3 regions of the Nocardioides sp. NPDC057577 genome follow, and region 2 is predicted to be linked to each of the others. Evidence: riboswitches for the same ligand, from Rfam matches in the RefSeq annotation. Region 2 holds a riboswitch; each other region holds the start of a gene.

Region 1 (11,927 bases), on a different contig from region 2:
TACGGCAACTGGACCAAGTCCGAGCTCAAGGGCTGGATCGAGGAGCTGCACGATGCCGCGATCAGGCCGATGCAGCAGTTCGACCTGACCGCGCACAAGAACGCCTCCGACATGGCGCTCGCGATCGACGCCGTCGAGCTGCTGCACGCGGCGATCCCGGACGCGTTCGCGCTGGTCTCCTCCGACTCCGACTTCACGCCGCTGGTGCACTACCTGCGGGAGAAGGGGCGCGCGGTCTACGGCTACGGCAGGGAGAAGACGCCGGCGCCGTTCAAGAGCGCCTGCACCCGGTTCACCGTGGTGGAGAAGCTCGGCGGCTCCGAGGAGGAGACCGACGCCGACGCCGAGGCCGGCGCCACGCCTGCCCGCAAGCCGTCCTCGGCGACCTCGGGGCAGCTGCTGAAGCGCAACGCCCGGCTGATCCAGCTGCTGCGCAACTCCATCGCCGCGGCCGCCGACGACGACGGCTGGGCCCTGGTCGGAACGGTCGTCTCACGCATCCGCAACCAGTCCTCCGAGGACCCGCGCAACTACGGATACGCCACCTGGACCAAGCTGATCAAGGCGATCGACCTCTTCGAGCTCAAGGACGAGGGCACCTCGGCGATCGCGGTCAGCGACAAGCGCACCAAGAAGTGACGTATGTCTAGCGGGTCTCCGCGACGGAGGCGGGGCGGGCGCATCTGATGCCCTTGGGCACCGACCCGTTGAGGTGCTTCAGCGCGGCCTTGAATTCGCGGCAGCGCTCGGTGTCCTCCTCCTTGTTGCGCGGGTAGCCGATCGCCGCGTTGACCGCGCCCATGTCGAGAGCGTCGGCTAGCGGGTTGATGTCACGGGCGACGGTCCAGTACCACCGCGAGATCGGCGCGCTGTAGTCCAGCGACCGGGCGAGCTCGGGGCGGCGGCGCAGGTCGATGTCGAAGTAGGTGCCGGCATCGGAGTAGTTGGCCTCGCCGGTCAGCTGGATGTAGCCGCGGCCGGCGTACTTCCGCTTGTCGTGGGGGCCCTTGGCGTCGTGGTGGAAGGAGCTCTCGTTGGCGAGGGTGGTCAGATAGGCGGCCTGGCGGTAGGCGGTGGTGATGTCGGCGTCGGCCATGGCGCGGTTGAGGCTCGGAAGACCGGTCTCGACGGTCCGTCGGTCGCCGACCTTCTCGCCGAACATGGCGACCAGATCGGCGTACGTGACCGATGTCCGCGCCGGTGCCGCACCAGCGCTCGGGGATACGGGGACAGCGAGAAGGGTGGCCGAGATCGACGCTGCGACAAGGCCGAGAATCCTGTGGCGCATGGGGACAGAGTGACTGCTCATCGGCGATCCCGCAAGCGGCCCCTGCCAGGCATAAGATGTTGCCACTCAATCAACACACGCCGTGGTGGGGGAAGCCGGTCGAATCCCGGCGCTGACCCGCAACCGTAGGCCCGAGCACCGAGTGTGCTGGGCGAGCCGGAGCACCTGCCGACGGACGCGTACTGACCTGACGCTGTCGTGGAAAGCAGCGGGTCGGCCCTGGGCCTTCCCGACGAACAGCGCGGAAGGAACCATGAAGAAGACCGTCCTCGGTGGCATCGCCGCCGCCCTCGCCCTCACCTCGCTCGCCGGCTGTGGCGAGAAAGCCATCGAGGAGGGGGAGAAGTCCGCCTACGACGCCAAGGTGTCGACCTCGGTGGCCGACTGGCTCGTGGCCCAGGCGCCGGAGGGTGTTGCCCACAACGCGCAGTACGGCACCGACGACTTCGGGCTCAGCGCCGACATCGGGATCGCGCTGGCAGAGGTCGGCGGCTACGACGAGGAGCTCTCCACGATCGCCTCGGCCGTGATGGCGAACAAGAAGGCCTACACCTCGCCCGGGTTCGGCACCGTCACCTCGGCCGGGGCCACCGCGAAGGCGCTGGTCCTCCAGCAGAACGTGGACGCCACCGACCCCGGTCTGCTGAAGCAGCTCGAGGGCACCGTCGCCGCCAACGGCCGCATCGCCGACGAGCTCGACCCCAAGAACAAGGAGGCGGCCGACTACTCCAACACCATCGGACAGTCGTACGCCGTGTGGGCGCTGAACAACGCCGAGAGCAAGAAGGCCGCGGCCGCGACGGGGTTCCTGGCCGGGCAGCAGTGCGAGGAGGGGTGGTTCCGGGTCACTTTCGCTGCCGACCCCACCGCCGCCGACCAGACCTGCGACGCCGACCCGAAGGCCGTCCCGGACGCCGATGCCACCGCGTTCGCGCTGATCGCCCTGTCCGGTGTGGCCTCCCCCGAGGCGGAGAAGGCCGTCGAGTCAGGCGTGGAGTGGCTCAAGGAGACCCAGGCGAAGGACGGCTCGTTCAAGGCCGCCACCGGCAACGTCGCCAACTCCAACACCACCGGCCTGGCCGGGTGGGCGTTCGGGCGCGCCGGTGAGACCGAGGCCGCGGAGAAGGCGGCGACCTGGGTCGCCGACCACGTCGTGACCTGCGGCGACGACGCCGGCGCGGTGGCCTACGACGATGCCGCGCTGACCGAGGGCAACACCAAGGGGCTGACCAAGGAGTCCGAGGGGATGTATCGCCTCGCGGCCGCCCAGGCGCTGCCGTCGCTGGTCTTCCTGCCCAAGGACGCGACCGCGAAGAGCTCGTGCTGATCCTGCGGTCCTCGTTGGTGGCCCTGGCGATCCTTGCCGGGGCCACCGCACCCGTCCTCACGCCCGTCTCCGCATCCGCTGCCGCTGTCGCTGTCGCTGTCGCTGTCGCCGAGGGGTGCGACGGCGTCACCGTCGTCGTCGAGCCCAACGCGCTGGGCGGCGGCCCCGAGGTGACCTGTGTCCAGCCCGAGGAGGGCGACACCGGCGCCGACCTCTTCGAGAAGGCCGGACATCCGCTCACCTATGTGACCTCGATGCCCAGCGTCGTATGTCGCGTCGATGAGCGACCGAAAACCGCCGGTTGCGCCCAGATGCCGCCTGCCGACGCGTACTGGTCGCTGTGGATCACCGACGAATCGGGGGCCTGGAGCTACGCCTCCAGAAATGTTACCGAAATCAGCGTGACCTCCGGGCAGGGTGTTGCGTTCACGTGGATAGACGACGATGTCGTTACCGCTCCGGCGACGGATCTTGGGGATGCTGTGGGGGCGCCCTCAAGCCCGTCGCCGGAGTTATTTCCGGAGGAATCGACAGATTCGGCCTCCGAGGCCGAGCATCTGCCCGCCTGGATCGCGCCCGCGGGGATCCTCGCGCTCTTCACCGTCGCCGGAGTCGTGTGGTGGCGACGACGATGAGCGACCTCTTCCGTGAGGCTGCGGTCGCGCGCCTGCCCCGTGATCTGCACCCCGTCGCCTGGTGGGTGTGGGCGATCGGCATGGCTGCGTACGCCTCCTTCACCACCAATCCGTTGCTGCTCCTGCTCGTGGTGGGGGTCGTGTCGGTCGTGGTCGCCGCGCGCCGCGGTGAGCAGCCGTGGGCGAAGGCGTTCCGGCTCTACGTCGGCCTCGCGGTGTTCATCGTCGTGACCCGGGTGCTCTTCCGGGTGCTTCTCGGCGCCGTGCCGGGTCACGTGCTCATCGACTTTCCCGAGATCCCCCTCCCGGAGTGGGTGCTGGGGATCCGGCTGCTCGGGCCGCTCACCCGGGAAGCGCTGCTGGCCGGGCTCTACGACGGGATGCGGCTGGGTGTCATCGTGATCTGCGTCGGCGCGGCCAACGCGCTGGCGAACCCGAAGCGGCTGCTGCGCTCGCTTCCGCCGGCGCTCTACGAGGTCGGCACCGCTGTCGTGGTCGCCGTGACGGTGCTGCCGCAGCTGGCCGAGTCGGTGCAGCGGGTGCGTGCCGCGCAACGGCTGCGTGCCGGTGCGACCGGGAAGGTCAAGCGGCTGCGGCGCTTCCTGGTGCCGGTGCTCGAGGACGCCCTGGAGCGGTCGATGGCGCTGGCGGCGGGGATGGACACGCGCGGCTACGGGCGTACGGCCGGCGTCCCGGTCGCCACCCGGCGGATCACCTCGGTGCTCATGCTCGTCTCGCTCGTCGGGCTCTGCGCCGGTGTCTACGCGGTGCTGGACGGCACCACGCCCGGGTGGCTGGCCGTCACCATGCTGAGCCTGGGCGTCGGCACCGCGGCCGCAGGGCTGGCGCTCGCGGGCCGCCGGGTGACGCGGACCGTCTACCGGCCCGACCGATGGCGCTGGCCGGAGGTCGTGGTGGCAGCGAGCGGGATCGTGGTCGGCGCCGTGGGCTGGTGGATCGCCCGTGATCAGGTCCCGGTCGCCTTTCCAGGAGTGAGTACCGTGCCGCCCGTCACGCTGAGCGCCATGCTGGGTGTGCTCGTCGGGCTGGTCCCGGCCGTCGCCGCCCCGCCACCGGCATCGTCGCGCGTTCACGAGGAGGCAGTCGCATGATCGACCTGCGAGGCATCACGTTCACCCCGCCGGACTCCTCCGAGCACGTGCTCAAGGACGTCGACCTCACCATCGAGGAGGGCGAGCTGCTGCTCGTCTCCGGTCCGACCGGCTCGGGGAAGTCGACGCTGCTCGGTGTGCTCGCCGGCCTGGTGCCGCGCTTCTCCGGTGGCGTGCTCGACGGTGACGTCCGGCTGGACGGGGCCTCGATCGTCCACAGCCCGCCGCGCGAGCGCGCCGGGATCATCGGCTACGTCGGCCAGGACCCGGTGGCCGGGTTCGTCACCGACACGGTCGAGGAGGAGCTCGCCTACGGGATGGAGCAGCTCGGCCTCGCGCCGGCGACCATGCGGCGCCGGGTGGAGGAGACCCTCGACCTGCTCGGCATCGCCGAGCTCCGGCAGCGGTCGCTGCGGGAGCTCTCGGGAGGGCAGCAGCAGCGCGTCGCGATCGGCTCGGTGCTCACCACCCACCCGCGCGTCGTCGTGCTCGACGAGCCGACCTCCGCCCTCGACCCCACCGCCGCCGAGGACGTGCTCGCCACCATCACCCGGCTGGTGCACGACCTTGGCACCTCCGTCGTGCTCGCCGAGCACCGCCTCGAGCGGGTCGTACCCTTCGCCGACCGCATCGCACTCCTCGTCGGCGACGGCTCCGTCGCCGTCGGCGACCCTGCCGAGATCCTGGAGACCTCGCCCATCGTGCCGCCGCTCGTCGAGCTCGGCCGCGAGCTCGGCTGGTCGCCGCTGCCGCTGACCGTGCGGGACGCCAAGCGGAAGGCGAGAGGTGTGGCGCTTGCTGACCGTGTCGGACTCGACACGCCCCCACCGCCCAGCGGCTCCGGCGGCTCGACCAGCGCACTCACCGTCACCCGAGGACGTAGGCCGGTCCTGCACGACGTCTCGATCGAGCTGCCCGCGGGGCGGGTGACGGCGCTGATGGGACGCAACGGGTCGGGCAAGTCGACGCTGCTGTGGACGCTGCAGGGGACCCAGAAACGGCTGGCCGGGTCGGTCGCCGTGGCCGGCAAGGATCCGGCGGCCCTCGACCCGGAACGGCGGCGCGCCCTCGTCGGGCTGCTGCCGCAGACCGCGGCCGATCTGCTCTACCTGGAGACGGTGGCCGAGGAGTGCGACGCCGGTGGCCCACGGACCCGGGAGATCCTGGACAGCCTCGTCCCGGGCATCCCCGACGACCAGCACCCGCGCGACCTCTCCGAGGGTCAGCGCCTGGCGCTGGCACTGTCGCTGATCCTCAGCGCCGACCCGCCGGTCGTGCTCCTCGACGAGCCCACCCGCGGCCTCGACTACACCGCCAAGCAGGCCCTCTCGGAGATCCTTCGCGACCTCACCGGAGCCGGAAAGACGGTCCTGGTGGCGACCCACGACGTCGAGTTCGTCGCCGAGGCCGCTGACGACGTGGTGGTGCTCGCCGACGGCGAGGTGGTCTCCGCCGGTGACGTACGCACCGTCACGGCCGAGTCGCCCGCGTTCGCGCCGCAGGTGAGCAAGGTCTTCGGCCCGGGCCGGCTGACCGTACGCGAGATCGTCGAGGCGGTGGGCGAGGGATGATCAGGTTCTCGCCCCGCACGGCGGTCCTGCTCGCGATCATCTCCGTCGCCGGGCTGATGATGTTCGGGTGGCCGCTGCTGCTCCACGGCTACGACCGGGTGCAGCCGCCGTTCATCTTCCTGGCGCTGCTGCCGCTGATGCTGGTGGTGCTGCTGAGCGAGCTCTCCACGGGCGGGATCGACACCCGGATGATCGCGGTCCTCGGCGTGCTCAGCGCGATCGAGGCCGTCCTGCGCGCCATCTCCGCCGGCACCGGTGGGGTGGAGCTGGTCTTCTTCATGCTCATCCTCGGCGGCCGGGTCTTCGGTCCGGCCTTCGGGTTCGTCCTCGGCTGCACCAGCCTGTTTGTCGCCGCGCTCGTGACCGCCGGCGTCGGACCGTGGCTGCCCTACCAGATGATCGGCGCCGCCTGGGTGGCGATGGGGGCCGGGCTCCTGCCGCGGGCGAGCGGCCGCCGGGAGATCGGGTTGCTGGCGGCGTACGGGGTCTTCGCCTCCTACGCCTACGGGCTCCTCCTCAACCTGCAGGGCTGGCCGCTGCTCACCGGCGTCACGGTGCCCGGCGCGAGCGGCAACCTCTCCTACGAGCCGGGTGCAGAGTTCAGCGAGAACCTGGCGACCTTCCTGCGCTACACCCTGGTGACCTCGACCAGCAGCTGGGACACCGTGCGCGCGATCACCACCGCGGTCGCCATCGCCCTGCTCGGGCCCGCCGTGCTCGCCACCCTGCGCCGCGTCGCCCGTCGGGCCACGGTCACCGGGGTCGTCCGCTCGACAGGCTCGACCACCGGGTAGGTCAGACGCGCTGGTGCTCGGCGACCCGTGCGAGAAAGGCGAGCAGCAGCTGGTGGACCCGGTCGGGCTGCTCCATCTGTACGAAGTGGGTGCCCTCGAGCTCGACGTAGGTGCCGTTCTTGACCCCGGCGGCGACCCGCGACATGTGGCGCGACCCTGCGATCAGGTCGCGGGTGCCCGCGACCAGCACGACCGGCACCTTGATCCGGCGCAGCGAGACCGAACGGCGCTGCGAGGTGCGCAGCGCGAGGTGGAAGTACCACTCGACCGGGGTGGTCAGGAACTCGGCCAGCGCCGCCGCGGCGAGCTCGGGATCCGGGACCTTGCCGATCAGGCCGGCCTTGGAGAACACCTCGATCGCCCGCGGACCGAGGTCCAGGCGTGCAGCCAGGGGAGTGATCAGGGAGCCGGTGCGACGCAGCACCCTCGAGGCCGTGCGGGTCACGATCGCGGCCGCAGGGGCGGGCAGCCGCAGCGGTCCCAGCATCGACTTGAACGTGTCCCCGGGCACCCCGGCGACACCGAAGACGCCGGAGACCCGCTCGGGATGGTCCGCGGCCAGCTCGAAAGCGGTGTTGACCCCGATCGACCAGCCCATCACGACCGGCCGGGAGAGCGCGAAGGCGTCCATCACCGACAGCGCGTCCTCGGCGAAGTGCCTCGAGGTGGTCTGCTCCGGGTCCTTCGGCCGCGCCGAACCGGAGGTGCCACGGTGTTGCCAGGAGACGACGCGTACGCCGCACGAGGTGTGCAGCAGCGCCGGCCAGTTCCACGGGCTGGTGCCGAGGCCGTTGCACAGCAGCACCGTCGGCCCCTCGATCACGCCCTCGGGGTCGTTGGTCCAGGCACGGATCAAGGTGCCGTCGTCGGAGAGCACGTCACGGAACGCGACCGTCGATTCGGCCATCGCCCGCGGTAGATTCATGCGGACATTCTCTCCGAAGCGAGCAGCTGGAGATAGTTCTGTACGTCCTCACGCTCGGCACGCCGCAGCAGGATGGCCTCCTCGGCGGCCTTGGCGTTGTGCCGGGCGGCGAGCTGGGAGGTCACCGGCCAGGCGAGCAGCAGCTGGATCGGTCGTACGAACGGGCCGACCATTCGCCCCGCGGTGCGTGCGGCGAGGAGGGCGGCCACCTGGGCGACGGCAGGGGTGTGTACGGGTGCGGTGATGGTCGACAACGGAGCAACTCCAAGGACAGGCGGCGGACCGGGCGGCGGAGGGGGAGTTGTCACCAAACTGTAGTGACCCCGACGTTCGGAGTCAGTGACGTTCCGATGTCGCTTGTGTGAAACGCCCCACTACACCGGGGTCGACTCCGCCGGCACGTGATGCTCGGGCTTCCCGGTGCGGGTCGCTCCCGCGGAGGCCACCACGACGCAGGCGATCGCCAGCCACTGCAGGACCGAGAGCCCCTCGTGGAGGATCAGGATCGCGGCCAGAGCGCCGGCGGCCGGCTCCAGCGACATCAGGATCGCGTAGAGCCCCGACTTGATCGAACGCAGGGCGACGAGATCGAGGGAGTAGGGGATCACCGACGACATCAGGCCCACGATCAGCCCGACCAGCCACACGTGCGGAGAGCCGAGCCCGTCCGCGTACGCCATCGCCGCAGGTGTCAGTGCCACCGCCGCGACGGTGGAGGCCAGGGCGAGCCCGTCGAGCCCCTCCCAGCGGGCACCGGTCGCCTTCGACAGCACGATGTACGCAGCCCAGCAGGCCCCCGCGAACAGCGCGAAGAGCACGCCCACGACCGAGATCCGGCCGGGCTCGAGGCCGAGTAGCACGACCCCCGCCGCGGCCAGCGCGACCCAGACCAGGTCGCGGGCCCGACGCGAGGTGACCAGCGCGATCGTGAGCGGACCGATGAATTCAATGGTGACCGCGATCCCGATCGGGAGCCGGGCGAAGGACTGGTAGATGGCCCAGTTCATCAGTCCGAGCGAGGCCCCGAAGGCGACCACGACCAGCCAGTCGCGGCGCGAGAGACCGCGAACCCTGGGCCGGGTGATCGCCAGCAGGATCAGCGCGGACAGCGTCAGCCGCAGCCACACCATGGCCGTCGGGGTGACCTCGTCGAAGAGCGACTTCGCGAAGGTCGCGCCGACCTGCACCGACGCGATCCCGATCAGAACCAGAACGACCGGGTGGGCCAGCCTCGCCCGGAAAGAGGAAGCTATGACCACCCGGTCAGTCTAGAACGACGTAAAGACCCGCTACTGCGCCGAGTCCGCCTGCGAGACGTTGGACAGGTTGGTGGCCTTGTTGGCCTCCTCCGCGAGCCGCTCGGACCCGCGCACGGAGTCGTTCGGGATCGTGGCGTGCTCGGTGTGGTCCTGCTCGTAGATCTCCGGCGGGATCGGCGGGGGCACGGTGGCGGTGATCCGCGATCCGTCGGGGCGGATGCCGCGGTGCGGCTCCTCGTCGATGTGGGCGCCGATCCGCGGTCCCTGGTCGGCGAGCGGCACGATGACCGGCGATCCCTTCGAGACCACGAACTCCTCCCCGCGAACGCTGATCGGGATGTCGAACTCCTCGCCCGGGGTGTCCACGACGGTGAACACGATCTGGTCCCGGGTGACGGCGACCTGCATCCGGGTCGAGTGCCACTGCACCCGGAAGACCAGCGAGCCCCACTCCACCGGCAGGCGCGGGTCGAAGGAGAGCTTGCCGTCGTAGTCGCGCATCCCGCCGAAGCCGAACGCGAGCCCGCCCCACACACCCCCGGTGGAGGCGATGTGCATCCCGTCGACGGTGTTGCCGTGCATGTTGTGGAGGTCGACGTAGAGCGCGTCGTAGAAGTAGCGCAGCGCGTCGTCCTGGTAGCCCACCTCGGCCGCCACGATCGACTGCACGACCGCCGACAGCGTCGAGTCGCCGGTGGTGATCGGGTCGTAGTACTCGAAGTCGGCCCGCTTCTCCTCGGGGGTGAACCGGTTGCCCTGCTGGAAGAGGGCGAGCACCACGTCGGTCTGCTTGAGCACCTGGAACCGGTAGATCACCAGCGGGTGGTAGTGCAGCAGCAGGGGACGTACGTCGTCGGGGGTGTTGGGCAGGTCCCACACCTCGCGGTCGAGGAAGTTGTCGTCCTGCGGGTGGATGCCGAGCCCCTCCTCGTAGGGGATGTGCATCGCGGCGGCGCAGCGACCCCACTCGTCGACCTCGTCGGGGGAGATGTCGAGCCGGCCCATGACCTGCGCATACTCGCGCGGGTAGTCCGCCCGGAGCATCTCGATGGTCTCGACGGCCTTCTCCAGGTTGTAGCGGGCCATCACGTTGGTGAACAGGTTGTTGTTGACCACCGTGGTGTACTCGTCCGGCCCGGTCACCCCGTGGATGTGGAAGGACGGCTCGCCGTTGTGGCGCCAGAAGCCGAGATCGGCCCACATCCGCGAGGTCTCGACCAGGATGTCGACGCCCTCACGGATGAGATAGCCGATGTCACCGGTCGCGTAGACGTACTTCATCAGCGCGAAGGCGATGTCGGCATCGATGTGCACCTGCGCGGTGCCGGCGGCGTAGTAGGCCGAGGCCTCCTGCCCGTTGATGGTGCGCCAGGCGAACAGCGCACCCTTCGCGGCCATCTCCAGCGCCCGCTGCCTGGCCGCGGGAAGCATCACCGAGCGGGCGTGCATCACGTTGCGGGCGACCTCGGGCTGGGTGTAGCAGAGGAACGGGACGACGTAGCACTCCGTGTCCCAGAAGTAGTGCCCCTCGTAGCCGGAGCCCGTGACGCCCTTCGCGGGGACGCCGAGGCCGTCGGTGCGCGCCGTCGCCTGGGCCAGCGAGAACAGGTTGAACCGGATCGCCTGTTGGGCCGCGGCGATGTCCTCGGCGTCGTCGTCTGCGGTGGCGGAGATCTCGACGTCGGCGGCGGACCAGAACTCGTCGTACCAGTTGCGCTGGTCGCGCTCGAAGTGGCCGACGCCCAGCCGGATCGCCCGGTCGAGCGTACGTCCGCAGCGATCTGCCAGCTCGCGCACCGGCACCCCGCGGGAGGTGTGGTACGTGACCGTCTTCTGCACCCGCAGCGTGCTGCCCTCGGTCGCGTCGACCCTGAAGACCGTCTTGGCCAGGTCGTCCTCGGCACGGACGACGGTCTCGACCGGGTCCGGCGTGTCGATCTGGTGGGCGGCGCTGACCGCGATCGTCATCCCCGAGTTGGCGCACCGGTAGCCGAGGGTCATCTGCTCCTCGTCGGCGACCGACATCTGCGGGAGCAGGACCCGGGTGTCGAAGGCGGAGGCCTTGCGCGGGTCCATGCCCTCGCCCAGCGCCGCCGACGGCACGTGGTACTCGTCCTTGCCGTCCTGCCGGTTGAGCAGCTGGGAGGAGATCACGATCGGCGCCGCGCCGCTGAGCATCGTGATCTCCAGGGTCTGGATCGAGAGGTGCCGCTGCGTCATCGACACCATCCGGGTCGACTTGATCGCGACCCGCTTGCCCGAGGGCGTACGCCACACCAGGTGTCGGCGCAGCACACCCTCGCGGAAGTCGAGCACCCGCTCGTACTCCTCCAGGTCGGAGGTGCCGAAGGTCAGCGGTTCGTCGTCGACGTAGATCTTCATGATCTTGGCGTCGGGGGCGTTGACGATGGTCTGGCCGGTCTTGGCGAAGCCGTAGGCGTTCTCGGCATGGCGGATCGGCCAGGTCTCGTGGAACCCGTTGATGAAGGTGCCGTGCGCGTAGGTCGGGCGACCCTCCTCGGGGGTGCCGCGCATGCCGAGATAGCCGTTGGCGACGCTGAAGATCGTCTCGGTCAGACCGAGGTCGTCGGGGGAGTAGCTGGTCTCCACCAGCCGCCACGGGTCGATGGGGTAACGGGCCCGGTCCAGGGGGTTCGGGCCGACGTTGGTTCTCACTGCTGTGCTCCTTGAGCAGGGACGAGTTCGTCGAGATCGGAAACGACAAGACCGGCGCCGGCGGCCGTGAGGGTGTCGTGGCCGGCGCCACGATCCACCCCGACGACCAGCCCGAAATCGCCTGCCTTGCCGGCGCGCACCCCGGAGACGGCGTCCTCGAGGACGACGGCTTCGCTCGGGGTGGCTCCGAGGACCTTACCGGCGTAGACAAACGTGTCCGGTGCAGGCTTGCCGGGCAGCCCCAGCTCATCTGCGACGGCACCCGACACGACCGTCTCGAAGCGGTCCAGCAGCCCCGCCGCCTTCAGCACGGTCGGCGCGTTGACCGACGAGGACACCA
Region 2 (14,749 bases):
GGAGGCGAAGACGACGTCGAGGTCCGGTTCCAGGCCGAGCGCGTCGACGTCGGTGAAGTTGGAGATCCGGGGGAGCCGTACGACCGCTACCTTGCGGGTGGCACCGGCTCCCGCCCGCCGCCCGTCGAGGTCGAGCGCGTCCTCGGAGTCGAGCCACAGCGACGGGTCCCAGGGGAGTACGCCGAAGACGGGACGCTCGGTGAGGGACTCCAGCGAGTCGAGACCAGGCTTGAGCAGCCCGGCATCACCGCGGAACTTGTTGATCACAAAACCGCTGATCAGAGCCTGGTCCTCGGGCTCGAGGAGGGCCAGGGTGCCGTACATCGCCGCGAACACCCCGCCCCGGTCGATGTCGCCGACGACCACGGTCGGCAGCCCCGCGTGCCGCGCCAGACCCATGTTGACGTAGTCCCCGGCGCGCAGGTTGATCTCGGCCGGACTCCCGGCGCCCTCCGCGACGATCACGTCGAAGCGCGAGGCGAGATCGTCGTACGCAGCATGGGCCGCGGTCGCCAGATGCCGGCGCCCCGCCTCCCAGTCGTGCGAGGACACCTCACCCGCGGGATGCCCCATCAGCACGACGTGGCTGCGGCGGTCGGAGCCGGGCTTGAGCAGGACCGGGTTCATCGCCGGCTCCGGCGCGACCCGCGCGGCGCGCGCCTGCACCCACTGCGCGCGCCCGATCTCGGCCGTCGTCCCGTCGGGCGCGGCGCAGACCATCGAGTTGTTGGACATGTTCTGGGCCTTGTAGGGCGCCACCTTGACGCCGCGGCGGGCGAAGGCCCGGCACAGCCCGGTCGTCACGACGGACTTTCCGGCGTCGGAGGTGGTGCCGGCGACGAGCAGACCGCTCATCGGCGGGGTGCTCGCAGCAGGTAGATGTCCATCACCCAGCCGGACGTCTCGCGCAACCGTGCCCGAGCTGACTCGATCGCCGGGAGGACCTCTCCGACCACCCCCGCGACCAGCTCCTCCTCACGGGTGCCGAGGTTGCCGCCCCACCAGATCCGCCAGTCCTCGAGCCCGGGGAGGTCGACGACGCGGTTGAGCATCACCACGAGGTTGTCGTGCCCGGCCTCGACGGCCTCGAGCACCGCGCGGCCGGTGGTGACGTAGAGCGGGCGCCCGACGTCGTGGAGCACCAGGCGGTGGCGCGCGGCCAGCAGCTGCACCGAGGAGATCCCGGGGATCACGTCGACCTCGACGTCGAGCTGCGCGGCGATCTGGTCGACGACCCGGATCGTGGAGTCGTAGAAGGCCGGGTCACCCCAGACCAGGAAGCCGACGTCGCCGGGGTGCTCGGCGAGGACCGCGAGATAGCGCTCGACGCGGGCGCGGTGCCACTCCCTGACGGCCGCCTGGTAGTCCTCGTCGGTCCCGGTGAACTCCTCGCGCCGCTCGCGCGGCGCGTCGGCGACCTTCACCACCCGCGCCGGCTGGTCGAGGTGGCGGTCGAGGAGCTCCTCACGGGCCCGCACCAGCGGGTCGGGCATGCCCTTCTTGACCGTCCCCGACTTGTCGGTGACCAGGAAGTAGTCGACCGACCGCATCGCGGCGACGGCCTCGAGGGTGACCTGGTCGGGGTCGCCGGGACCGACGCCGATGATCTTGATCGTGCGCTGCCCAGAAGATGTCATTGGCCTTCCTCCAGATCGCCTTCGATGTCGAGATAGATCTCCTGCATCTGCGCGACGAGCTCGGCGTCGGGCTCCTCCCACAGCCCCCGCTCGGCCGCCTCGTGCAGCCGCTCCACGATCCCGCGCAGCGCCCACGGGTTCGAGGATCGCATGAACTCCTGGTTGGTCTCGTCCAGGACGTACTCGCGGGCGAGCTTCTCGTACATCCAGTCCTGCACCACGCCGGCGGTCGCGTCGAAGCCGAAGAGGTAGTCGACCGTCGCGGCCAGCTCGAAGGCGCCCTTGTAGCCGTGGCGCTGCATCGCCGAGATCCAGCGCGGGTTGACCACGCGAGCCCGGAAGACGCGGTTCGTCTCCTCCTGCAGCGTGCGGGTCTTGATGGCGTCGGGGGAGGTGGAGTCGCCGACGTACGCCTTCGGCTCGCTGCCGGTCAGCGCGCGGACGGTGGCGACCATGCCGCCGTGGTACTGGAAGTAGTCGTCGGAGTCGGCGATGTCGTGCTCGGCGGAGTCGACGTTCTTGGCGGCGACCTTGATCCGGCGGTAGTTGGTGCGCATGTCGTCGGCCGCCGGGGCGCCGTCGAGGTCGCGGCCGTAGGCGAAGCCGCCCCAGGACGTATAGACCTCGGCCAGGTCCTGGTCGGAGCGCCAGTTGCCGGCCTCGATCACCTGCAGGATCCCGGCACCGTACGAACCGGGCTTGGAGCCGAAGATGCGGGCCGTCGCGCGGCGCTGGTCGCCGTGCTCGGCCAGGTCCTCCAGCGTGTGTGCGCGGACGAAGTTGTCCGCGGCCGGCTCGTCCAGGTCGGCCACCATCCGGACCGCGTCGTCGAGCATCGAGACGACGTGGGGGAACGCGTCGCGGAAGAACCCGGAGATGCGTACGGTCACGTCGATCCGCGGCCTGCCGAGCTCGGCGAGCGAGATGACGTCGAGATGGGTGATGCGGCGCGACGCCTCGTCCCACTCCGGCCGCACCCCGAGCAGTGCGAGCACCTCGGCGACGTCGTCGCCGGACGTACGCATCGCGGACGTGCCCCAGACGGAGAGCCCGACCGATGTCGGGTAGTCGCCGGTCTCGTCCAGGTAGCGCTGCAGCAGCGAGTCGGCCATCGCCTGCCCGGTCTGCCACGCCAGCCGGCTCGGGACCGCGCGCGGGTCGACGGTGTAGAAGTTGCGCCCGGTCGGAAGTACGTTGACGAGCCCCCGCAGCGGCGAGCCCGAGGGCCCCGCGGGGACGAAGCCACCGTCCAGCGCGTGCAGGATCGCGGACAGCTCGTCGGTCGTCCCGTTCAGCCGCGGTACCACCTGCTCGGCGGCGAAGACGAGCACCTGCTGCACGGCCGGGTCGTCGTGGAGGGTGCCGGCGACGGCCGGGTCCCAGCCGGCCGCGTCCATCCGCTCCACCAGGCCGCGAGCCTGGGTCTCGATCTCGTCGACCGCGCGGGTGTCGGCGCCCTCCTTGAGCCCGAGCGCCGCCCGCAGGCCGGCCACGGCACCGCCGACACCGCCCCAGACCTGCGAGGCGCGCAGGATCGAGAGCACCAGGTTGACGCGGGCCTCACCCGCCGGCGCGGCACCGAGCACATGCAGCCCGTCGCGGATCTGGGCGTCCTTGATCTCGCAGAGCCAGCCGTCGATGTGGAGCATGAAGTCGTCGAAGTCGTCGTCCTCCGGCCGCTCCTCCATGCCGAGGTCGCGGTGGAGCTCGGCGGCCTTCATCAGCTGCCAGATCTCGCCACGGATGGCGGGCAGCTTGGCGGGGTCCATGGAGGAGATCCGGTCGTACTCCTCCATCAGCGACTCCAGCCGCGCGATGTCGCCGTAGGACTCCGCGCGCGCCATCGGCGGCACCAGGTGGTCGATGATCGTGGCGTGCGCACGGCGCTTCGCCTGGGCACCCTCGCCGGGGTCGTTGACCAGGAACGGGTAGATCAGCGGCATGTTGCCGATGGCCGCGTCCGGGCCGCAGGACGCCGAGAGCGCGGCGTTCTTGCCGGGCAGCCACTCCATCGAGCCGTGCTTGCCGAGATGGACGACGGCGTCGGCGCGGAAGCCGTTCTCCAGCCAGCGGTAGGCGCCCAGATAGTGGTGCGACGGGGGAAGGTCCGGGTCGTGGTAGATCGCCACCGGGTTCTCGCCGAACCCGCGCGGCGGCTGGATCAGGATGACGATGTTGCCGGCCTGGAGGGTGGCCAGGACGAGCTCGCCGTCGTCGTTGACGAACAGGTTGCCCGGCGTCGGACCCCAGGTCTCGACCATCTGTTCGCGCAGGTCAGCGGGGAGATCCTTGGTCCACTCGTCGTAGTCTGCCTTCGAGATCCGGACGTGGGCGTCGGTCAGCTGCGCGTTGGTCAGCCACTCCTCGTCCTGACCGCCCGCGGCGATCAGCGCGTGGATCAGCGCATCGCCGGCAGCGGTGTCGTCAACCCCGTCGAGGAGGCGTACGACCTCGTTGTCGGTGCCCAGGTCATAGCCCTCCTCGCGGAGGCGACGGAGCATCCGGATCGCGGAGACCGGGGTGTCGAGGCCGACCGCGTTGCCGATGCGGGCGTGCTTGGTCGGGTAGGCGGAGAGGACGAGCGCGAGGCGCTTCTCGCCGTTGGGGGTGTGTCGCAGCCGGGCATGGTTGACCGCGATCCTGGCCACTCGGGCCGTGCGCTCGGGGTCGGCGACGTAGTGGGGGAGACCCTGCTCGTCGAGCTCCTTGAACGAGAACGGCGCGGTGATGATCCGCCCGTCGAACTCGGGGATCGCGATCTGGTTGGCCGAGTCGAGGGGCGTGACGCCGTCGTCGGAGGCCTCCCACTCCGCGCGCGAGCTGGTCAGGCACAGGCCCTGGAGCACCGGGATGTCGAGCGCCGCCATCCGCTCCACGTCCCAGGCCTCGTCCTCGCCACCGGCGCTCGCCGAGGCGGGGACCGAGCCGCCGGCCGCGAGCACGGTCACGATCAGCGCGTCCAGGGTGCCGAGCGCCTCGTAGAGGTCGTCGGGGGCAGAACGGAGCGAGCCCGCGAAGACGGGTACGCCGGTGGCCGCTCCGGTCGCGTCGATGGCATCGGCCAGCGCGTGCGCGAACGCGGTGTTCCCGCTGGTCTCGTGGGCGCGGTAGTAGAGCACCCCGATCCGCGCCTTCTCGCTGGTCGAGCCGCCGGAGCCGCTAGGCGGAGGCGTGTCGAGACCAACACGTTCAGCGAACCCCCATGCGGGCACCTCCGCCGGCGGCTCGAACCCGAACCCGGTCAGCAGCACCGTGTCGGAGAGGAACGCGTGCAGCTGGGCGAGGTTCCCCGGTCCGCCCTCGGCGAGATAGCGGTGTGCCTCCGCGGCGACACCCATCGGGACCGTGGAGTGCTCCATCAGCTCGGCGCTCGGCTGCTGCTCGCCGCCGAGGACGACCACCGGGGTGCCGCGCTCCTTGACGGCCCTCAGCCCGTCCCACAGGTCCGTCGGCGAGCCGAGGAGCCGGAAGACCACCAGGTCGACGCCGGCCACGACGGCCTCGAGGTCGGTCGCCCGCGACGGGTTCGCCCAGGCGTAGTCGGCGCCGCTGGCACGGGCCGAGAGCAGGTCGGTGTCCGAGGTGGACAGAAGGGCGATGCGTACGCGTGCAGGGTCGGCCATGCCGGGTCCTCCTAGGGGTTCTCGCCCCGTCGATCGGTCGGATAGCCCGCGGCCAGTGTCTGGCTGTGTCACGCCCGATCCTGGGAGTGACATCACAGTGGCGGAACCGCCCCGGACTCTCACCGGGTTCCTGCGCCACGAGCGTGCTCGCAGCCTACCTCCTGGGCTGCTGCGTCCTCGGGCCGGTAGCGTCGGTGGCGGAAGTTCGTTCGCGGAGAACAGTGAGCATGTCTTCGACTGATCCGCCCGGGTCGGTGATCGGGGCCTGGACGTGCCGCACGACGCCGGCCGGGTCCAGGAGAAGGGAGACCCTCTTGAGCCGGTCAGCGCCGCCGGCACGGAAGACCGGCAGCCGGTAGGCGCCTGCGGCAACCCCGTCGGCGTCCGAGGCGAGGTCGTACGGCAGGTCGGCATGTTCCGCGAACGCGGCCAGCTGGTCGGGGCGCTGGGTGCTCACCCCGACCACGCGGGCGCCGAGCGTCGTGAAGTCGGAGTAGTGCTCGGCGTAGGTCTGGCACTCCAGCGTGCAGCCCCGGGTCCCGGGGATATCGCCCCAGCCCGGGGGGTAGCCGTGGCTCTTCGGCGCATAGGCACCGGGGAAGAAGAAGGCGACGGTCCAGGTGTCCTCGCCGGTCATGTGGAGGCGGGTGTCGCGGTGCGAGGTGATCTCGACGTCCGGCGGCGTCGTGCCCAGCAGGTCCTCGAGGCGGCGCTCCTCGTCCGGTCCGGCGGTCGCGGTCAGGGTGCCGTCGCCCATGACGTACCGCGTTCCCCACTCCTGGAGAGCGACCAGGACGGGCAGTAGCCCGCGGCCGCGCCCGGTCAGCTGGTAGTCGTAGCGCAGCGGGCGGTCGGTGTAGGCGTGCTTGGCGAGGACGCCGTCGGCGACGAGCGAGTTGAGCCGCTCTGTGAGCGCGCGGCGGCTGAGCCCGAGCTCACGGACCAGGCCGTCGAACCGGGTCACCCCGGCGGCGCACTCGCGCACGATCAGCAGGCTCTGCCAGTCGCCGATGACGCCGAGCGCCTGCGCGATCCCGCAGTCGGCGTCGGTGAGGTCATCGCGGCGCATCGGCGTCTCCTTGGTCGGTCGGGCAATTCGGGTGGCGGCCTCGACGCATACATGGTTGCATATAGTTCCAATTTGGAACTCACCCGGAAGGGCTCGGATGGAAGAGGTACGCCGCGTGGCGCGGTCATTCTGGCTTTACTGGTCCGCCGGCACCTTGAGCGGCGTAGGGACCGCGGTCACTGCCGTCGCATTGCCGCTGACCGCGGTGACGGTGCTGGGGGCGAGCGCGTTCGAGATGGGGCTGCTCGCGGCGGCCGGGTATCTCTCCTGGATCCTCATCGGCCTGCCCGCGGGCGCGATCGTGCAGCGACTCCCGTTGCGCCGCGTACAGGTCCTCGCGGATCTCGCGCGCGCCGCCGCGATCCTCAGTGTTCCGTTGGTGTGGTGGGCAGGTGGCCTCACGCTGGTTCAGCTGCTGGTCGTCGCACTCGCGGTCAACTTCGCCGAGGTGCTCTTCTTCGCCGCGAATACGACGTTCCTGCCGAGCGTGGTCCCGAAAGAGCAGCTGACCAGCCGGAACAGCCTCATCTCCGGCACTCACGCCGCGACCCAGCTGGGTGGGCCGTCGCTCGGCGGTGTGCTTGTCCAGGTGATCGGCGCCGTCCCCGCGCTGTTCGTCGATGCCCTCTCGTACCTCGGCTCGGCGATCCTGCTGCAACGGCTTCCCGAGCGTCGTCAGCCCCAGGGCGACACCTCGGAGTCGATCGCATCGATGGTGGCCGAGGGCTGGCGGTTCGTGACCCGGCACCCGGTGATGGCGCCGGCCACGTGGTGGGCCTGTGTGGTCAACTTCGTATGCGGGGTTCAGCTCGCGTTGTTCGCCTACTACCTGGTCCACGAGCTCGACACCCCGCCCGGTCTCGTCGGCATCCTGCTCGCCTCCGAGGGCATCGGCTCGCTGGTCTTCGCCGCGATCACACCCTGGCTGGTTCGTCGATTCGGCTCTGCCAGGGTGCTGATGTTCGAGGGCCTGCTCGGTGCGATCGGGGCAGCGGTGATCCCGCTCGGCAGCGGCTGGGTCGGCTGGGTCTGCTTCGCTGCCGGAAACCTGCTCTTCGCCGGCAGCGTCGTGCCAGGCAGCGTGGTCACCCGGACCTACCGGCAGGTCGCCAGCCCGCCGGAGCTGCTCTCACGCGTGATGGCGACCGTGCGGTTCGTGTCGTGGGGAGTCATTCCGGTCGGCAGCCTCGTGGCCGGCCTGAGCGCGGAGCTGATCGGTCCCCGTCTCACGCTCCTCGGATCCGCTGCGGTGCTCCTGCTCGGACCAGTCGTCCTCTGGAAGAGCCCGATCCGGACGCTGCGCAACCTCGAGGACTTCGAGGAACCGGGAGCGAAGGTCGGCCTGTCCGCCGCTGACAGGTGAGGCCCTATCTGCTCTGCTCGGACACCAGCCAGGCCTCGCGGGTGATCTCGTACTCGACCTCGCCGTCGGCGTGCCCGGCGAGCGGTTCCTCGAAGGACTCGTGGAAGGCGCGTACGAAGCTCATCCCGACCGACACCATAGTCGCGCGCGAGGCGTCGTTGACGGCCATCGTCTGCGCGATCACCCGGTCGACGCCGAGGTCCTCGAACCCGTGACGGAGCAGCTCGAGCGAGCCTTCCTTCGCGTAGCCCTTGCGCCAGTGGCGCTGCGGAAGCCGGTAGCCCAGCTCGGCGGCATCGGTGCGCGGCGGGCTGTCGGGCGGCTCGAACATGTAGAGCCCGACGGCCTCACCGGCCGAATGACCGATCCACTTGCCCTGCCCCTCCGTCTCCTTCGCCACTCGGATCCACCGGTGCATCCGCTCCTCGGTCTCCGCAGGCGTGAGCGCGCGGGTGAACAGGTGGCGCAGCACCACCGGGTCCGAGTTGAGCTCGACCAGGAACGGCAGGTGCTCTTCGCTCAGCGGGACCAGCTCGAGCCGTTCGGTGTGCAGGATCGCCTGGGGCATGAGCGAGAGGCTAACCAGGAGGTACGCCGCCGGCACCTGGTTTCTGGTTCAGACCGAGGTGGCGCAGCGCCCGTCGGGCGGCGTGGTAGCCGCACATGCCGTGGACGCCCGGCGCCGGCGGCGTCGCCGCGGAGCACAGGAACATCCCCGGGATGCCGGTTTCGTAGGTGGCGAGGGTGGGGCGGATGACGAGCTGGCGCAGCGTGTTGGCGCCGCTGCCGATGTCACCGCCGACGTAGTTGAGGTTGTACGCGGCATAGTCGGCCGGCGTGGTGACGTGGGTGTCGACGATCTGCGAACGGAAGCCGGGGGCGAAACGCTCGATCTGGGCCAGGACCGCGTCGGTCGCATCGCCCCCGTAGGCGTGCGGGACCTGGGCGTAGGCCCAGACCGGGTTGAGGCCGTCGGCCGAGCGCGACGGGTCGGCGACGTACTGCTGCCCCACCAGCACGAACGGTCGCTCCGGCATCCGGCCGGCAGCGATCGCCTGCTCGCTCGATGCCACCTCCGCGATCGTCCCGCCGAGGTGCACGGTGCCCGCGCGCCCGACCTGCGGGTCGCGCCAGGGGATCCCGCCGCGTACTGCCAGGTCGAGCTTGTACGCCGCGGGTCCGAGCTGCCACCGCCGCATGGCCCGTCGTGGGCGCTGCGGCAGAGCGTCCCCGACGATGTCGGCGAAGCCGCCGGGGCTGGTGTCGAAGAGGGTGACGTCCGCCTCGGGCAGGTCGGCGCGGCTGCGGACCGTGACCCCTGTGACGACGGTGCCGCCCAGCTCTTCGAGGAGCCTCGCCATGGCGAGGGTGATCGAGTGCGAGCCGCCCTCGGCGACCGGCCACCCGTGCCGGTGCCCGCTGACCACGAGCATCGTGCCCACCGCCGAGGTGCCGGGCCGGTCGAGTGGCTGGAACGCGTGCGCGGCGCAGCCCGCGAAGAGCGCCCTCGCCTTCTCCTCCCGGAACGCTCGCGCGAGCACGGTCGCCGGCGGGGCGGCCCGGATCCCGAAGCCGGCCATCCGGAGCGGCCTCCTCGGCAGGCGAAGCAGCGGAGCGAGAATCTGGTCGGTGATCGAGTCGAAGTCGCGTACGACGGGGCCGAAAACCTGCTCCCAGCGCCGCCCGTCGGCGCCGACCCCGGCAGCCGTCGTCTCGACCGAACGGTGCAGCAGCGCGGCCTCGCCCTCATCGAGCGGATGGGCGAGCTCGATCTCGGGAAAGCGCCAGGTCAGGCCGTACCTCTCCAGCTTCAGCTCGCGGAAGAGCGGCGAGGCCACCCCGAGCGGGTGGATCGCCGAGCAGATGTCGTGGCGCAGCCCGGGCAGGGTCAGCTCGGCGGTGCGCGTACCGCCGCCGATGGTCTCCGCGGCCTCGAGGACAGTCACCCTCACTCCCCGCTGCGCGAGCACGATCGCAGCCGCCAGGCCGTTGGGTCCGGCGCCTACGACGGTCGCGGTGCGGGTCACGTCGACAAACTATTCGTTCAGGACCCGGTTGGCGACGGCAAAGGCGGTGTTGGCCGCCGGTACCCCGACGTAGATCGAGGTCTGCAGGAGCACCTCGATGATCTCCTCGCGGGTCAGCCCGTTGGTGAGCGCGGCGCGGAGGTGGAACTCGAGCTCCTCGAAGTGGCGCCCGGCGACCAGGGCGGTGAGCACGCCGATCGAGCGGTCCCGGCGGGCCAGGCCGGGGCGGGTCCAGATCGTGCCCCAGGCGTAGCGCGTGATCAGGTCCTGGTAGTCGCGGTTGACGTCGGTGATCGCGGCGGTGGCTCTGTCGACGTGGTCGTCGCCGAGCACCTGACGGCGTACGTTCATCCCGGCCGCGTAGGCCGGGTCCGAGGCCCGCACGTGGGAGGTGATCAGGGTGGCGACGGCGTGCGGCGCCTCGGCGGGGGCGAGGTGGCCGACGGCATCCAGGCTGACGAGCCGCCCGTTGCGCACCCCGACGGCGATCTCCTCGAGCGAGGCAGGCGGGGTCGGGGCGTCGTCGACTCCCGCGATCGCCAGGACCGGCGCAGCGATCTCGGCGAGCCGGCCGCGGACGTCGTACGCCGCCAGCGCCTCGCAGACCAGCGCGTAGCTCTCCGCGTCGGCGTCGCGCAGCGAGTGGAGCAGGGCACCGCCCCGGGCGGGCTCGCGCTCGAGGAAGCCGGGGGCGAACCAGCGCTGGGTGGAGCCGGCGATCTGGGAGGCGGTGCCGGCCTTGCGGACTGTCGCCGCCCGGTCGTGCCACCCCTCGGGCTCGCCGATCTTGGCGCCGGTGTTGGTGAGCACCGCGGCGCTCACCCGGGTGGGTGCGTCGAGCAGGAGCTGGAGGCCGACGGCTCCGCCGACCGAGTCGCCGGCGTAGGCGAAGGTGCCGTGGCGCTCGCCGCGGTCGGCCAGGACCCCGTCGACGCAGGCGAGCACGCCCGCCGCGAGGTCGGCCATGGAGAACACCTCGCCGGTGGGTGCGCCGTGGCCGTGGCCCGGGAGCTCCCAGCCGATGACGTGGAAGCTGTCCGCGAGCAGCTCGGCGGTGGCCGACCAGAGCGCGGTGATCGAGGTGCCCAGTGACGGGCCGACGACCAGGATCGGCTTGCTCGCGTCTCCGGCCAGCTCGACGGGGGTGATCCTCGGGGTCATCACAGGTCCTTCCAGATCTCGTGGGCGCGGGCGACCGCGGAGTCGATGAGGGCGTCGGTGGCGCCGAGGCTGGACTCAAGAGAATTGGCGTCGAGACCGGTCGCGGCATCGGTTCCGGCGAGTATTTCGCCTCCCACGAACCCGGTCAGCGACCGCTGCTCGGCCAGCAGGTCAGCCACCGCGGCCTCGGCGGTGGCGCGCATCCGGGCGGCGTCGACGCGGAGCCCGGCGAGGAGCTCGGTGGTCTGCGAGGCGGCGACGGCGCTGCGGCGGGCGAGGGTCGACAGGGTCTCCCACTCGACGTGCCAGGCACCGTCGGGGCGCTCGTCGACATAGCTCGCTGCCGCGGTGTGGAGGGTCGCGGCCAGCGGGGGAGCGGCGAGTGCGTGGCGACGGATGAGGACCGAGAGCACCGGGTTGGACTTGTGCGGCATGGTCGAGGAACCACCGCGTCCCTCACCGGCCGGCTCGGCGAGCTCGCCGATCTCCGGGCGGGTCAGCACAGTGGTATCGGTGGCGATCCGGCCCCAGGTGTCGGCCGCGGTGACCAGCGCGTCGGCGGCCGCGGTCAGCGGGGCGCGGTTGGTGTGCCAGGGGGCTCGCGAGGTCAGTCCGAGGTTCGTCGCCGCGGTCGTGGCCGCCTCCTGGGCGGCGGCCACGGGATCGCCGAGACCGCGGAGCCGGGCCAGGCCGACGACCGCCGCCAGGGTGCCGGCCGCGCCCCCGATCTGGGCGGGCAGCGACGTACGCGTCCGGCGGAGGGCCTCGGCGGCATCGCTCAGCCCGGAGAGCCAGGTCGCGGCCTTGAGCCCGAAGGTGATCGGCACCGCGTGCTGGGTCAGGGTGCGTCCGGACATCACCGTGGCGCGGTGGTCCCGGGCAAGCCCGACGAGCGAAGCGGCCTGCGCGCCGAGCTCGTCCTCGACGCGATCGAGGACATCACGCAGGCAGAGCACGAGCGCGGTGTCGACCACGTCCTGGCTGGTCAGGCCCTTGTGGAGCCACCGGGCGGCCTCACCGTCGAGCCTGCCACGCAGCAGCTTGACGAGGCCGATGACCGGGTTGCCCCCTGCCTCCGCACCCTCGGCGAGCCCCCGGACGTCGTCCGCGGAGACCAGGTCGGCCAGCGGCGTACGTGCTTGTGCCGGGGCGATCCCGGAGGAGACGGACGCGGCCAGCCAGGCCTCCTCGACCCGCACCATCGCAGCGAGATAGGCCGCCTCGGAGAAGAGATCCCCGGCGCGCTCCTCGCCGGGCCACAGCAGCGACATTCGACTCCTCAGCCGTAGGTGAGAAAGGTGGTCTCGCGGTCGCCCTGGAGGTGGATGTCGAACCGCAACCCGGTTGCGTCCGCCGATGCCACCAGGGTCGCACGCTCGTCCTCGGACAGCGACACCAGCAGGGTGTCGCCGGCGTTGGCGGGGTGCTCGGGCAGGTAGATCCGGGTGTGCAGCCTGTCGAGCAGACCTCGGGCGAACACGGTGAGAGCGAAGAACGGCGCCCTGCCCTCATCAGAAGCGCCCGGGAGCACCGTCGAGAACGTGTAGTGACCGCTCGGGTCGGTGTCGGCGCGGCCCCAGCCGGTGAAGGTCCAGCCGTCGCGGTGCAGGGAACCCTCCGCCTGCGGGATGTTGCCCTCGGCGTCGGTCTGCCAGATCTCGAGCAGCGCGTCGGGGATCGGGTTGCCGGCACCGTCGTAGACATGGCCGTGCAGCCGGATCGAGCCGGCGCTGCCCGGCGGTACGAGGTCGGCGTCGCCCTCGTAGGGCAGGGCGTAGCCGAAGAACGGGCCGATCGTCTGGCCAGGCGTCGGGACGGTGCTCACAGGTCGCCCTCCTCGGGCTCGGTCCAGGTGCGGCTCGGGCCGGTCAGGACGATGTCCCAGTTGTAGCCCATCGAGTACTCGGGGGTGGAGAGGTCGTGGTCGTACGCCGCGACGAGGGCGTCACGGTCCCGCTGGGAGGTGATCGACTGGTAGATCGGGTCGAGCGCGAAGAGCGGGTCGCTGGGGAAGTACATCTGCGTGATCAGCCGCTGCGTGAAGGCGCGCCCGAAGAGCGAGAAGTGGATGTGCGCCGGCCGCCAGGCGTTGATGTGGTTGCCCCAGGGGTAGGGGCCGGGCTTGATCGTCTGGAACCGGTAGCGACCCTCGGAGTCGGTGATGCAGCGGCCGACACCGGTGAAGTTGGGGTCGAGCGGCGCCGGGTGCTGCTCGCGCTTGTGGATGTAGCGACCCGCGGAGTTGGCCTGCCAGATCTCGACGAGCTGGTTGCGTACGGGGCGCCCCTCGCCGTCGGTCACGCGGCCGCTAACCGTGATCCGCTCGCCGATCGGCTCGTTGCTGCCGGCGATGGTCAGGTCGGCCTCGAGCGGGTCCACGTCGGAGTTCCCGAAGCACGGGGCCCACAGCTCGATGGTCTCGGGGTCGGCGTGGCGCGGGTCCTTGGTGGGGTGGCGCAGGATGCTGGATCGGTAGGGCGGGTAGTCCAGCAGGGGCTGACGTACGTTCTGACCCTCGGCGTCTGCCTCGATGCTGAGCTTCTCGAGCTCGGCGATCTCGGCCGAGAGGTCGGCTTGAGTCTCGGTGGTCGCTGTCACGTTCCGAACGCTAGGTGGCGGAGGCGTACGATGAAAGCACGGACTTCCGCTGAGCGAAAGGTCTGATGGAAAGAGGTGGGGCTCATGGCAGGTGGCAGCGGAGGGCGCACGGTCGCCTCGCGCGTCCTCGGTCTGATCGGCGCCTTCGACGCCGGCCATCGCCGGCTCACGCTCAGCGAGCTCGCCGCGCGCGCTGACCTCTCCCTCCCGACCGCCCACCGCCTGGTCGCCGAGCTGGTCGAGTGGGGTGCTCTGGTGCGGGACATGGACGGGACCTATGTGGTGGGGCGCCGGCTGTGGGACGCCGGCCTGCTCGCCCCGGTCGCGACCGACCTGCGCTCGGTCGCGGCACCGTTCCTCCACGACCTCTACGGGGCGACGCTGGAGACCGTCCACCTGGCCGTTCGCGAGGACGACCACGTGCTCTACCTCGAGACCCTGCGCGGCACCCGCAACGTACCCATCGTCTCCTCGGTCGGCTCGCGCCTGCCGATGTACTCCACCGGCGTAGGCAAGGTGCTCCTGGCTCATGCGCCCGAGGACGTACGCAACCGGGTGCTGGCCGGCCCGCTCAGGCCGTTCACCCGCCACACCATCACCACCCCCGGCCTGCTGCGGCGCCAGCTCGACCGGGTGATCACCGAGGGCTACGCGACCACCGCCGAGGAGATGACCCTCGGCGCCTGCTCGGTCTCGGTCCCGATCACCACCGGCGCAGGCGTCGTCGGCGCCCTCGGCATCGTCGTCTCCGACCTCCGCCGCAACCGCCTCCGCCTCGTCTCCGCCCTTCGTGTCGCTGCCCAAGGCGTCGCCCGCGCCCTCCCCTGAGTCCGGTAGTCGATCCGTCGTCCCCCGCTGGTCGAGCCGTCTCCGCTGGTCGAGCCGTCGTCCCCCGCTGGTCGAGCCGCCGGAGCCGCTAGGCGGAGGCGTGTCGAGACCAACACGGTCCGTCGGCGCTCGATGGCGCCGTGTTGGTTTCGACACGCTCGCTGGCGCTCGCGGCTCAACCAGCGGGAGCGGGCGGTGCCGGGGTGAGGTACCTTGCGCGAGTGACGATCCAGACCCCGAACGAAGACGTACGCCGCGCTGCCACCGAGCGCCTAGGAGCCCTCGCGACGCCTCCTGGCGCCTTGGGTCGCCTGGGAGAGCTCGCGGTCTGGGTGGCCGCGTGCCAGGGCGAGGTGCCGCCGCGGCCGGTCGAGAACGTACGCCTGGTGATCTTCGCCGGGGACCACGGCGTCGCCCAGCACGGGGTCTCGGCGTTCCCGCCG
Region 3 (4,765 bases), on a different contig from region 2:
CCGCAGGTACGTCGAGGTCGACATCGCGCAGCACCTCACGCTCGCCCAGACGGGCCCCGACCCCGCGCAGCCGCAGCACCGGCCCCGCGCCGCCGCGCCCACTCATCGCTCACCACCGAACCGGTAGCGGCTCCGGCCCATCAGCAGCAGGAAGAGCGGTGCACCGACGACGCCGGTGACCACCCCCAGCGGGATCTCCTGCGGTCGGGCCACCATCCGCGCGAGCACATCGACCCACAGCAGGAAGAGCCCGCCGCCCAGCGCCGCGACCGGGAGCACCACCCGGTGCCGGGCCCCGACGAGCAGCCTGGCGGCGTGCGGCACGATCAGGCCGACGAACCCGATCCCGCCGCTCACCGCGACCAGCACCCCGACCAGCACCGAGAGGCCGACGAACAGGGCGCCGCGCAGCGCCGCGACGTTGACGCCGAGCGCTGCCGCGGTCTCCGGCCCGGCGGCGAGCGCGTCCAGCCACCGGTGCAGCGCCAGCATCCCGGCGGCAAGCACGAGACCGACGATCGCAGGCACCCACAACTTCTCCCAGCTGGCGCCGCCGACGCTGCCGAGCATCCAGAACATCACCGAGTTCGCGGCCCGCGGGTCGTCGCTGGCGAAGACCAGGAAGGAGGCGATCGCGGAGAGCCCCGAGGAGAGCACCACCCCGGAGAGCACCAGCCGGATCGGGGTCAGTCCGCCCTGCGCGGTCGCCACCAGCCAGACCAGCAGCGCTGCCCCGATCGCTCCGAGCAGGGCACCGGTCGAGACCGCGTAGATCCCGAAGCCGACCAGGGCGCCGGTGGTGATCGCCGCCGTCGCCCCCACGGCTGCACCGGAGCTGATGCCGAGCAGGAACGGGTCGGCCAGCGGGTTGCGTACCAGGGTCTGCATGCCGGCGCCGGCGACGGCCAGCCCGGCGCCCACGACGAGCGCCATCAGCGCGCGCGGCAGCCGCAGCTCCCACACGATCACGTCCCATCTCCCGGTGGCCTCCCCCTCGAGCCGGTCGGTGACCGTGGCGACGACCTCGGTCAGCGGGATGTGCTCGGAGCCGAACGCCAGGGACGCCACCACGCTCATCGCCGAGGCGAGCAGCAACCCGGCCACCAGCGGTAGGAACGGGACGCGTCGTCTCCCGGCACGAGCACGGGCGCGAGCACGGGCACGGTCTTCCACGGCGGTCGGCCTCTCAGGTCCTCTGGACCCTGGTCGCGAGGGCCGTGACGTACATCTGAGCCGACAGGTTTTCGGACTCGGGTTCACCCGGCGAGGCCGCCTTCCCAGGGACTCGTCCCCAGTGGCTTCTCAGCATCGCCGTCGCCCTCACCGCTGCGCGCCAGTCCCGGATTCACACCGGAGTTCCCTGGCATCCATCAGGATGCGTTCGACTCGGCGCCGAGGCTAGCACGGGTCGCCGAACCGGTGCCGGGGATGTTTCCGACGACACGGCGAAGCACAAGATCTAGGAAGTTGCATTGGTGTAATTCCCGCATATAGTGGTCCTCGCAGCTGGTTCTCCTTCCTCGGCGACGGGGCGGGAGAGGCAAGAGGGAACCCGGTGTGAGTCCGGGACTGCCCCGCAGCGGTGAGTGGGAACGACCGCCGTCACGAAGCACTGGGAGCAAGCCATGCTCCTGGGAAGCGACGGCCACTAGGACCGAGCACGATGACGCCCACGAGTCCGAAGACCTGCCAGTGCCCACCTCATGGTGGGGTCCGCGACCTCGAGGGAAGGTCAGGGGATCGAGCGTACGACGCCGTCCTCTCCTGCCCCGGCACGGATGCACGAGACATCCAGCGGGCCGCGGGGCCCGCCTGAACAAGGGGGCATGGGGCTTGATCGACACCGAGGGTCTACCGATCCGCACGGAGAAGTCGGCGTACGTCTTCGACTATCCGATGGCCGAGGACCTGGCCAAGAAGCAGCGGAGCATCTTCTGGACGGCCGAGGAGATCCCGGTCGAGAACGACAAGCAGGACTTCCTGGTCAACATGACCGACGCCGAGCAGGCCGCGGTCAAGACGACGCTGAAACTGTTCACCATCTACGAGCTGATCCTCGGCGGCGAGGTGTGGGGCGACCGGCTCTTCCACTCCTTCCCGCGGCCTGAGGTCCAGATGATGACCAACGCCTTCTCGTTCGCCGAGCTGAACATGCACGCGCCGTTCTACGCCAAGCTCAACAAGACCCTGATGATCGACACCGAGGAGTTCTACGACTCCTACAAGAACGACCCGGTGCTGGCCGAGCGGATCGCCTTCGTGTGGGACGCGATCGCCGACGAGGACCTGCTCTACGCGCTGAGCGTCTTCACGCTGATGGAGAACTGCGTCCTCTACTCCAACTTCGCCTTCCTCAAGCACTTCCAGTCCGGCGGGAAGAACCTGCTGCAGAACGTGATCAGCGGCATCAACTTCTCCGCCCGCGACGAGAACCTGCACGCCACCGGCGGCGCCTGGCTGTTCAACACCACCCTGGACGAGTACGCCGCCACCGTCCCGGCCGACAAGTTCGAGGCCGAGCGCTCCGACCTGTTCGAGCGCGTCCGCGGCGTCGCCGAGCACCTCTACGCCCACGAGGCCCGGATCGTCGAGATGCTCTTCGCCCACGGGCCCATCACCGGCATCGACCAGGCCGACCTGGAGGCCTTCGTGAAGTCCCGGGTCGACATGACGCTGGAGAACATGCGGATGGAGCCGCTGTTCGGGGTCGAGGACAACCCGATCGCCGAGTGGTTCTACAGCGGCATCAACGGCACCCAGTTCCACGACTTCTTCCAGGTCACCGGCAACGAATACAACCGCAACATCGGCGAGACGGAGTTCAGCTTCTAATGAGTAACAGCCTGATGAGTGACAACAGCTGGGAAGCACTCTCCGCCGAGCGCAAGGCGCTGCAGGCTTCGGGCACCGTGCCCGCCTTCATGACCACCGCGGGCTACGCGATGTTCAAGGCCAAATACACCGTGGCCGACCAGAGCGTCCGGGAGCGCTACGAGACCATCGCGGCCACCGCCGGCGACCTCGCCGACGAGATGTACCCCCGCGAGGACGGCGTCTCCTGGCAGGAGCCGTTCTTCGAGGCGATCTGGAACGGCTGGCTCTCGCCGTCGACGCCGGTGCTCTCCAACCTGGGCACCGACCGCGGCCTGCCGGTCTCGTGCGAGGGCTCCTACGTGGAGGACTCGGTCTGGGGCTTCTACGAGACCCTCAAGGAGGCGGCGATCCTGTCGCAGAACGGGTTCGGCACCTCGGCCTACCTCGGCGACGTCCGGCCCCGGGGCGCGAAGTTCTCCGACAACGGCAAGGCCAACGGCGTGGTCCCGGTCTTCTGCAACTTCGTGGAGATGACCAACCAGATCAGCCAGGGCGCCACCCGGCGCGGCTCCTGGGCGGGCTACCTGCCGGTGGACCACCCGGACTTCTACGAGCTCGCCGACCTGATCTTCCGCGAGCCGGCCAACAAGAACATCGGCTGGATCTTCAGCCAGGCGTTCATCGACCGGATGCTGGCCGGCGACAAGGACGCGCTCGAGCGCTACCAGCGGGTGCTGAAGATCCGGGTGGTGCTCGGCAAGGGCTACATCTGGAAGGTCGACACCGTCAACGCGGCCCAGACCGAGTCCTACAAGGCCAACGGGCTGGAGAACAAGGCCTCCAACCTGTGCTCGGAGATCACCCTCTTCTCCGACGAGGACCACTCCTACACCTGCGTGCTCTCCTCGCTGAACCTGTCGACCTATGACGAGTGGAAGGACCAGGACACGGCGTACGTCGCGACCGTCTTCCTGGACGCGGTCGCCGAGGCGTTCCTGCGCAAGGCCCGCACGATCCGTGGTCTGGAGCGGGCGGTGCGCTACACCGAGAAGGCCCGCAGCCTGGGGCTCGGCGTGATGGGCTACCACGACTACCTGCAGAAGCAGCGGGTGCCGTTCGAGTCGGACAAGGCGGCGGCGCTCAACAAGGACATCTTCGAGCGGATCTCGTCGAGCGCGGACGCCGCGTCGAGGTGGATGGGCTCGGCCGCGGGCATCCCGGAGTGGTGCGTCGGGCGGCGCAACTCCCACCTGATGGCGATCGCGCCGACGATGAGCACCGCGGTGATCGTCGGCGGCACCAGCCAGGGCATCGAGCCGTACGTCGCCAACGTCTGGAACCAGACCACCTCGGCCGGTGAGATGCCGCGAGCCAACCAGAACCTCGTCGAGGTGATGAAGGAGCGCGGCGTCTACGACCAGGAGCACATCTCCGACATCATCGACAACGGCGGTTCCGTGCAGCACGTCACCTGGCTCGACGAGCACGAGAAGGACGTCTTCAAGACCGGCTACGAGATCGACCAGGAGATCCTGCTCGCCCGGGCCTCGGACCGCCAGGCCTACATCGATCAGTCGCAGTCGCTGAACCTGTTCTTCCAGGCCGACGCGACGCCTCAATACATCAGCAAGATCCACAAGCTCGCGCTGCTCGACCCGAACATCAAGAGCCTGTACTACCTGCGCTCGCGGGCCGGGATCCAGGCCAGCAAGCAGACCCGCACCAACTGACCCAGTTCGACGGAGAGGCATGAGCATGAACGAGAACCCGACCACTGAGGCCACCGACGCCATCGACGACCTGACCTGGGACGACTGGAGCGACGCCGCGGTCTGTGCGATCGAGAACGGCCCGGACTGCGAGGCCTGCGAAGGATGAGCGACTCGGCCCTCGGGCGGCCGACGCTGACCGTATGCCGCGGTTGCTGCTGCGGGTCCGAGCGAAAGTCGCC

Evidence for each region. A riboswitch is a leader RNA that binds a small molecule or an ion and turns the genes downstream of it on or off. The one in region 2 is predicted to bind cobalamin.
Region 1: linked by a shared signal. The riboswitch ahead of ACFU7D_RS21405 (prenyltransferase/squalene oxidase repeat-containing protein) and the one ahead of cobN (cobaltochelatase subunit CobN) in region 2 are both predicted to bind cobalamin.
Region 3: linked by a shared signal. The riboswitch ahead of ACFU7D_RS28515 (ribonucleotide-diphosphate reductase subunit beta) and the one ahead of cobN (cobaltochelatase subunit CobN) in region 2 are both predicted to bind cobalamin.

Annotation. Positions count from the first base shown of each region.
Region 1 covers NZ_JBHVGB010000129.1:5,434-17,360, reverse strand. The annotation lists gene ACFU7D_RS21415 (NYN domain-containing protein) at 1-639, shown strand, start outside; gene ACFU7D_RS21410 (hypothetical protein) at 647-1,288, opposite strand; cobalamin riboswitch at 1,332-1,476, shown strand; gene ACFU7D_RS21405 (prenyltransferase/squalene oxidase repeat-containing protein) at 1,542-2,615, shown strand; gene ACFU7D_RS21400 (hypothetical protein) at 2,609-3,250, shown strand; gene ACFU7D_RS21395 (CbiQ family ECF transporter T component) at 3,247-4,362, shown strand; gene ACFU7D_RS21390 (ABC transporter ATP-binding protein) at 4,359-5,933, shown strand; gene ACFU7D_RS21385 (ECF transporter S component) at 5,930-6,727, shown strand; gene ACFU7D_RS21380 (alpha/beta fold hydrolase) at 6,729-7,652, opposite strand; gene ACFU7D_RS21375 (hypothetical protein) at 7,649-7,906, opposite strand; gene ACFU7D_RS21370 (DMT family transporter) at 8,027-8,911, opposite strand; gene ACFU7D_RS21365 (glycoside hydrolase family 65 protein) at 8,942-11,587, opposite strand; gene ACFU7D_RS21360 (HAD family hydrolase) at 11,584-11,927, opposite strand, start outside.
Region 2 covers NZ_JBHVGB010000100.1:734-15,482, forward strand. The annotation lists partial or broken gene ACFU7D_RS18690 (cobyric acid synthase) at 1-855, opposite strand, end outside; gene cobF (precorrin-6A synthase (deacetylating)) at 852-1,637, opposite strand; gene cobN (cobaltochelatase subunit CobN) at 1,634-5,260, opposite strand; cobalamin riboswitch at 5,293-5,437, opposite strand; gene ACFU7D_RS18705 (winged helix-turn-helix transcriptional regulator) at 5,415-6,329, opposite strand; gene ACFU7D_RS18710 (MFS transporter) at 6,445-7,692, shown strand; gene ACFU7D_RS18715 (GNAT family N-acetyltransferase) at 7,697-8,260, opposite strand; gene ACFU7D_RS18720 (phytoene desaturase family protein) at 8,271-9,719, opposite strand; gene ACFU7D_RS18725 (alpha/beta fold hydrolase) at 9,729-10,880, opposite strand; gene ACFU7D_RS18730 (lyase family protein) at 10,880-12,151, opposite strand; gene pcaG (protocatechuate 3,4-dioxygenase subunit alpha) at 12,160-12,705, opposite strand; gene pcaH (protocatechuate 3,4-dioxygenase subunit beta) at 12,702-13,478, opposite strand; gene ACFU7D_RS18745 (IclR family transcriptional regulator) at 13,563-14,306, shown strand; gene cobT (nicotinate-nucleotide--dimethylbenzimidazole phosphoribosyltransferase) at 14,528-14,749, shown strand, end outside.
Region 3 covers NZ_JBHVGB010000266.1:249-5,013, forward strand. The annotation lists partial or broken gene ACFU7D_RS28505 (ATP-binding cassette domain-containing protein) at 1-106, opposite strand, end outside; gene ACFU7D_RS28510 (FecCD family ABC transporter permease) at 103-1,077, opposite strand; cobalamin riboswitch at 1,218-1,401, opposite strand; cobalamin riboswitch at 1,491-1,709, shown strand; gene ACFU7D_RS28515 (ribonucleotide-diphosphate reductase subunit beta) at 1,834-2,832, shown strand; gene ACFU7D_RS28520 (ribonucleotide reductase N-terminal alpha domain-containing protein) at 2,847-4,544, shown strand; gene ACFU7D_RS28525 (hypothetical protein) at 4,564-4,692, shown strand.